Regions from separate parts of the Scytonema hofmannii PCC 7110 genome, predicted to be linked through region 3. Evidence: riboswitches for the same ligand, from Rfam matches in the RefSeq annotation. Region 3 holds a riboswitch; each other region holds the start of a gene.
The links. Region 3 has a riboswitch for cyclic di-AMP ahead of ntrB (nitrate ABC transporter permease). Riboswitches for the same ligand answer to the same signal wherever they lie in the genome.
Positions count from the first base shown of each region.

Region 1: it holds a riboswitch for cyclic di-AMP, as region 3 does, so the genes downstream of both, WA1_RS23460 (hypothetical protein) here and ntrB (nitrate ABC transporter permease) in region 3, are expected to answer to the same signal.
Region 2: it holds a riboswitch for cyclic di-AMP, as region 3 does, so the genes downstream of both, WA1_RS02320 (glycosyltransferase) here and ntrB (nitrate ABC transporter permease) in region 3, are expected to answer to the same signal.

Region 1 is NZ_KQ976354.1:5,642,348-5,644,672, reverse strand. It holds gene WA1_RS23465 (arsenate-mycothiol transferase ArsC) at 220-657, shown strand; cyclic di-AMP (ydaO/yuaA leader) riboswitch at 858-979, shown strand; gene WA1_RS23460 (hypothetical protein) at 1,119-1,364, shown strand; gene WA1_RS23455 (SLC5/6 family protein) at 1,410-2,325, shown strand, end outside.
Region 2 is NZ_KQ976354.1:537,089-539,413, reverse strand. It holds gene WA1_RS02325 (glycoside hydrolase family 31 protein) at 1-404, shown strand, start outside; cyclic di-AMP (ydaO/yuaA leader) riboswitch at 990-1,190, shown strand; gene WA1_RS02320 (glycosyltransferase) at 1,350-2,325, shown strand, end outside.
Region 3 is NZ_KQ976354.1:2,132,330-2,134,654, forward strand. It holds gene WA1_RS09210 (sensor histidine kinase) at 1-369, opposite strand, end outside; cyclic di-AMP (ydaO/yuaA leader) riboswitch at 706-929, shown strand; gene ntrB (nitrate ABC transporter permease) at 1,024-1,875, shown strand; gene WA1_RS09220 (ABC transporter substrate-binding protein) at 1,968-2,325, shown strand, end outside.

The DNA of each region.
Region 1 (2,325 bases), 3.5 Mb from region 3:
GTTAGCGCATATCTTGGTTTGGGATCGGATTCATTGGAAAGGATAAAGGAGGAAGTCTGAAAGATTAATTGTAAAAATTTATACTTTATATTTCATTCTTATTCCTGAAGAGGATGTTTTAAAAGTGATGATTGAACGTACAGTAGATATGTAGCAAATTATCTCATTTGCTAGTAAAAAGCACTCGTCGGTTGACTGACAATCATTTGGTCATTCTCAATGAAGAAAATCTTGTTCCTTTGTACAGGTAACTACTACCGCAGCCGCTTTGCCGAACATCTTTTTAATTGGTTGGCAACTAAGCAGGGGTTAGATTGGCAGGCTGATTCACGAGGCTTGGCAATTGAGCGAGGAGTAAATAATGTGGGACCGATTTCCCGATATGCGCTTGAGGCTTTAGCCGTGCGATTGGTAAATGTAACTGATGATGAACGGTTTCCTAAGCTAGCAAGCGAGCAAGATTTTCAAGCAGCTTCTAGAATTATTGCCCTAGATGAGTTAGAACACGGACCACTGATGAATGAGCGCTTTCCTCAATGGGCAGAGAAAACTGAATACTGGCTAGTTCACGATATAGATAAAACTTCTGCTCTAGAAGCTCTTGGGCAAATTGAAAAAAACCTATTTCAACTTATAGAACAATTAGCTCAAAGTTAGTGCGTAGCGCACTTAGAGAACTCCACAATAGCAACAACCTTGTCTTCACCAGGCAAGTATGAATTAAGACTTTACAAACATCCTTTAAGTAAAGATTGCGTTGAGAAGGTAAAATAGAGATTGACTGCTTTGGCGTTTCAGTATTATTTTATGTATTGATTGGGAAAAGTCGCCTAATTCAATTCAGTTCTGTGGTTGAGGAATCTAAGTAACTGGGTTAGAAGCGGAGGAACCAATGTATTGGGGCGAATCTTTGGATAGAGAAAGGCACCTTCCAGCCTTAGCCCGTCAGCTAACTCCGTCGGCATTGGAAGGAGTATCAATGGTAGCAGCTTGTATTAAGCCGTGTCCCTAGATCCTCCTATGTATCAAGTAACAGCACATCTTAAAAAACCGTGCATAGCTAGCGATGAGCCACGTTTATTGCTAAGTAGGTCTAGTTCAAAATTAAGGAGGATAAAATGCCTATCCAAAATCGCACATTCTTTACCGAACACGTTACCTTTTTGCCAGAGAACCAATTCAAGGAAATTGGTGAGTGTGCTGGTAAAAAACTTTTACTTATTGGTAGAACGAAAGGCTACGGCGAACCGATTGTAGCTACAAGTCAGACAGAAGAACCAAGCCAAGAAGATTTATTCGCCTACGATCTTTACGAGCTGCTAAAGTTGAGCAACGAGCCAGTTACAATTGTAGAAGAAATTTAAAACAGTAATCAGTACTGCTCACTGATCACTGGTCACTGGTCACTGATGATGAATCACCGCAGGTTAGATACTTTCTCCCTGGCGGCTTTATTGGTTTCAGCACATTATGGTTTGGGATTTCTTTTAGGAACAGCAGAGAAATCCCTAACTCATGGTGCGGCTGGTAGCCTTTATGCTGTCTCTCTTGGCTTGGGTACAATTGCTCTCATAGCATTAGCAAAGTTTTACTGGACGCAAACAGAACAAATTTGGACTCTCCTCGGTTCTGCTTATGGAAGTGGAGTGAAAATATTTGTGGGGCTAATGTCTTGGGCTTCTCTGATTGGAATTGAAGCAGTTCAGTTAATTTCAGCAGCTTCCATCCTCAAAGTCTTTGGCATCCCGCCTATACCCTCAATGATTGTTTTAGCAACTTTGTTTGCGATTATCTCCCTATTACCAGTAGAGAAAGCAGGTTGGATATTGAGAGGGTTACTATTTGTCAATTTTTTAGCTCTGCTTTACGGGCTGTGGGTGCTGCATGGATTTCCTGAGTATTTGCGATCGCCCATAGATTTTGCAAATTCACTTCAAACAGAAAGCTTACCAACAACAATAGGTATAACACTATCTACAGTTTTATTGGTACTTATAGATATGAAGTACCAAATGTATCTCGTTCAAGCAAAAGATATAAAAAGTCTGTATAAAGGATGTCTTTTAGCTGGTACTGTATTACTGTTGCTTGCTTTATTACCTTCAACCCTTGTGACAGCCGCTCATCAAGCCGGAATTTTACCTGATGACATAGGTGGTAAAGAAACACTACCCTATATTCTGTCTTGGATTGGTGGTGGAACTGACAAACCCTTGGGGATTGCGTTGATTATATCTTTATTAGTTCCCTCACTCGGTATTGGTAGCAGTATATTAAGAGTACAGAGCAAAATTATTTTTGATTTTCATATTTTGCCAGTATCGC
Region 2 (2,325 bases), 1.6 Mb from region 3:
AAGTCACAATTGAAGCACCCCTAGAGCAAATTCCCCTGTTGGTTTTAGCAGGAAGTATTTTACCAATGGAGGAAAAAAAGCAACTAATTCTTCATATTTACCCGCCTGTAGAAGGAAACAGTGAGACTCTTCTCTACTCTGATGCAGGTGATGGCTATGGAGAATCAAGGCTGGATAAGTTTTGTATGACACGTTCTGAGAACAATCTAGAAATCACTTGGACAGAAGAAGGGAAATATCCTTTCGCCTTTATATCAGTCAGCCTGCATCTACATGGAATCAAACCACAACAAGCTTGGGTTGATGATAAAGAAGTGACTTGCACTGGACAAATACTGGAGTTTGAAGACTCGGAAGGGCTTGCGATCGGAAATCGCTTCCATAAGGTTCGCATTCAGGTTTAGGGTTTGGAAACCAGAGCGTCGGTACAGTATTTCAAAAGGGGGCAAAAAACCCGGTTTCTCTCTCTTAGAAAGCTTGATATCTCGTTTGCTCAACTCGAAGAAACCGGGTTTTTGGGATTAGTGGACTGACGCTCTAGCGGGTTAGGGATTGGGTAATTCTAATTTCTTAACCTTCGATACCTACTCCTTACTCCCTACTCCCTTTTTTGAGTCTCTCCCTAAAGATAGAAAAATTTGAATGTTTGCTACAACAAAACGGATGAGAAAGTAATTCATATAATTTTATTTATAAAAATAATATATACCTATGCTAACTTATGTTAAGCGTTTGCAATTTATTTCTACGAGGGATATATCTTAGATGGTAGTTGTACTTAATGATCGTTTATGTATAACTTGTTGTACCAAGCTAGCCTTGTTAAACAGTTATATTCAGAATTATACAGCTTGCAATAAAACGGTTTGGAGTATAGCAATGCTTGTTGCTAGAGGAAGTCATTCTTAAAAAAGGTTGACTTAGACGGTGGTTACGCGTTAGATTCTTAACATATCTAAATCAGTCTGCCTAATTCACGGTTTGCCTTAGACACAGTGTTCCCTGAGGTAAGCCTGGAGCGGAGGAACCAACCTTGGGGCTAATCTTTTAAAAGGATAAGGAATCAAGTATCGAGGATAAATGAGAACTTGCCTTTCACACTTCATCCGACCTACTGAATCCTTACGAAAGAGGGACATCTCTCAGTCCTAGCCCGTCAGCTAACTTCGTCGGCATTGAGAAGAGACTGAACGAGCAGCATTCTTAACAAGTAATGCCTTGTTCTCGTCGGTATCCTTGGCTGGTATCTGTGCGCTTCGTTGTACCTGCCCTTAGCTTTGGGGAGGAGTCACACTACCTCAACTTAGGTATCTGAGGCAGGATAGATTGCCATGTGGTGAAGTTTAACTATGCTACTGACAAAAAAACATCGCATCGCTTTGATTTCTGTGGATGGAGATCCGGCTGCAGAAATAGGACAAGAAGAGGCTGGCGGACAAAACGTCTATGTCCGTCAGGTAGGTTATGCGTTAGCTCAGGAAGGTTGGCAGGTGGATATGTTCACTCGCCGCAGTAGTTCCGAGCAGGCTGCTATTATACAACATGGAACTAACTGTCGAACAATTCGGTTGACGGCAGGTCCAATGGAGTTTATAGGTCGGGATAGCCTACTGGAGCATCTACCTGAATTTATCGCAGAGTTTCAAGCATTCCAGCAGAAGCAAGGTTTTCAGTATCCTCTTGTTCACACTCACTATTGGTTGTCTTCCTGGGTGGGTATGGAACTGAAAAAGCGCCAACCATTGATTCAAGTGCATACATACCATTCCTTAGGAGCGGTGAAGTACAGCACTGTTTCTGACCTACCAGCAATAGCTAGTATCCGACTGGATGTTGAAAAAAATTGTCTGGAGAACGTAGAGCGAGTTGTTGCTACCAGTCCTCAAGAACAGGAACATATGCGGAAGCTAGTTTCCACTCTTGGACGCATAGAAGTCATTCCTTGCGGTACGGATATTGATAAATTTGGATCGATTCAACGGGCTACAGCACGTCAAGCATTGGGCATTGCTCCTGATGCGAAGGTGGTGCTCTACGTTGGTCGCTTTGATAAACGTAAGGGCATTGAAACACTTGTCAGAGCTTTTGCAAAGTCGAGTTTGCACTCTGTGGCTAACCTACAGTTAATTATTGGGGGTGGTAGCCGTCCCGGTTATAGTGATGGCATCGAGCGCGATCGCATTGCCAGCATTGTATCTGAACTTGGATTAGACAATTGCACAGCCTTTCCAGGTCGGCTTGATGAGACTGTTCTACCCTCTTACTACGCTGCTGCTGATGTGTGTGTAGTCCCCAGTCACTACGAACCTTTCGGTTTAGTGACCA
Region 3 (2,325 bases):
ATTAATTAATCGTATAGCTCGGAGCACTTCCCGTACTGAAGCCTGTAAAAATTTTGGTTCAATTGTTTTAAATATAATATCTCTTAGGATACGGTATTCTCGTGCAATTTCTGCTGCATCATAACCTTGCTCAGCCCTAAGAGTCCCATGATGCAAACTTTCTTGAACGATCTGTTTCATTTCATCATCTTGTGGGCTTTTAGCAAGTACATCTGCTAGTGCTCTGAGGATATCAGCGAGATGATTTTTGATAGCTGAGCGTGAGAGATTTTTCGTGATGGAAATTTTTTTGTCCTTCCGAACAGCTTCCACCCACTCTTCTAAAATTGTTTGAATTTTACTCTGTAGTAATTGACTAAAATCTTTCATTTCTTGTAGTTGAGCAATATTTAACTATAGCAATTCTATTGGTGAAATATGTGGATGTAGGGCTAAAGCCCACCCTACGGGATTTAAAATTTTTCATAAATAGCCTAAAATTTATCTATATTATTAGTAGGAATCAAAATAGCTTTTAATATTATGATTCTCTAGAGCGGGCGATATGTAAATTATACTTATTACATAATTCTTCTCAAAGATTTACAACTTGAGATAGACAACGAGCTTAAAATAAAGAACGTATAGATTGTAAAATGAAAATCGTCTATCTTTCGATACCTTGACGGTATTGTTTACCAGTGTTACATTTATCCTAAAATTAATAGAGTAAGTCAGCCTAATCCTTCTAATTGCGAGCTTGCATTAGTTGGAGCGGAGGAACCATTCAAAGGGGCGTATTCTGAGAAAGGGTAAAGCTAAAGTATGAAGGATAAAAAAGGGGGCAGTAGTAACTTCATCCTTCACACTTCATAGCTCATCCTTCTCAGGGAGAGTATCTCTCAACTCTAGCCCGTCAGCTAACTTCGTAGGCACTGAGAGGAGACTGAAGAGACAATAATTTTTATTGAATCTCATCAGTATTCCTGGCTGGTACTGCTCGGTTTTTTGTACCCGCACTTAAATCTGGTGAGGTAAAGCAGAGTGTTGCAATTAAACATAGCTGCAATTATTGCAGTTGCTGGACAAGCAGCCTGGAAAAAAACAAAACCCTTGCTGGTGAAAGAAACCTTTATATTACCAGTACTGGGGTTTTTAGGAATTATTCTAATGTGGTGGGTTATTGCTCTTGCCAATCATGAATTGATGCCTACCCCGCCTGAAGCGTTGGTTGCCAACTTGGACTACATTCTGAACCCGTTTTATCAAAGAGGACCGGGGAATTTAGGAATTGGATGGTTGTTGCTCGCAAGCTTGCGACGGGTATTGCTGGGTTTTTTATTGGGTGCTGCGGTCGCAATTCCCCTGGGATTTTTGATTGGAATGTCTAGGACGGCAATGCTTTCTCTCAATCCAGTCATTCAAATTTTTAAACCTGTATCTCCTTTGGCTTGGCTGCCAATTGCCTTAGCTATCTTTAATTTGGCAGATCCATCAGCCATCTTTGTCATTTTCATCACCTCCTTGTGGCCCACAATCATCAACACTGCACTGGGCGTGTCAAGCGTTCCCAAAGATTATATAGATGTGGCACGAGTCTTAGAAATCCCACGTTGGCGGCGAATTACAAAAATTATTTGGCCGGCAAGTCTACCATATATCTTCACTGGCTTGCGGATCAGCTTGGGAATTGCTTGGCTAGTCATCGTTGCTGTAGAAATGCTAACGGGTGGTATTGGAATCGGCTTTTTTGTGTGGGATGAGTGGAGTCGTCTCAACTTGAGTTCAGTATTCTTAGCCGTATTGGTCATTGGCTTAACTGGGCTATTGCTTGATTTTGCAGTCGGCAAAATTCAAGAGTTAGTGACTCGTCGTCCGGGAGCAACAGCAAGTTAATTAAGGGTTAGTAGGGGCGCAATGCCTTGCGCCCAGTAGTTAGTAGAACCATTAACCACGGACAATTAACCCCTAACCATTAACAATTTTTTATGAACAAAGCCGATAACGAAAATCTTTTACATCGACGAGAGTTTTTGGTAGGAATAGGGGCAACAACAGCTGGAATGGCGTTATCGTCATGTGCTATTTCTGGAGACCGCAGCGCTAAAGGGCTAACAGAAGAAGCTGCTGCCGTTCAACCTGTTGTCGATTCCAAAACATTAGAAAAACCAAATCTCACTGTTGGTTATGTGCCTGTCAACGACTGCGCGCCCTTTGCTATTGCTTGGAAAAAAGGTTTTTTCCGCAAATACGGGCTGAACGTTAAACTCAATCGGGAGGCGAGCTGGGCAACATCTCGTGATGGAATTATCTTTGGTCGCCTTGATGCCTCACCAGTTGTCTCTG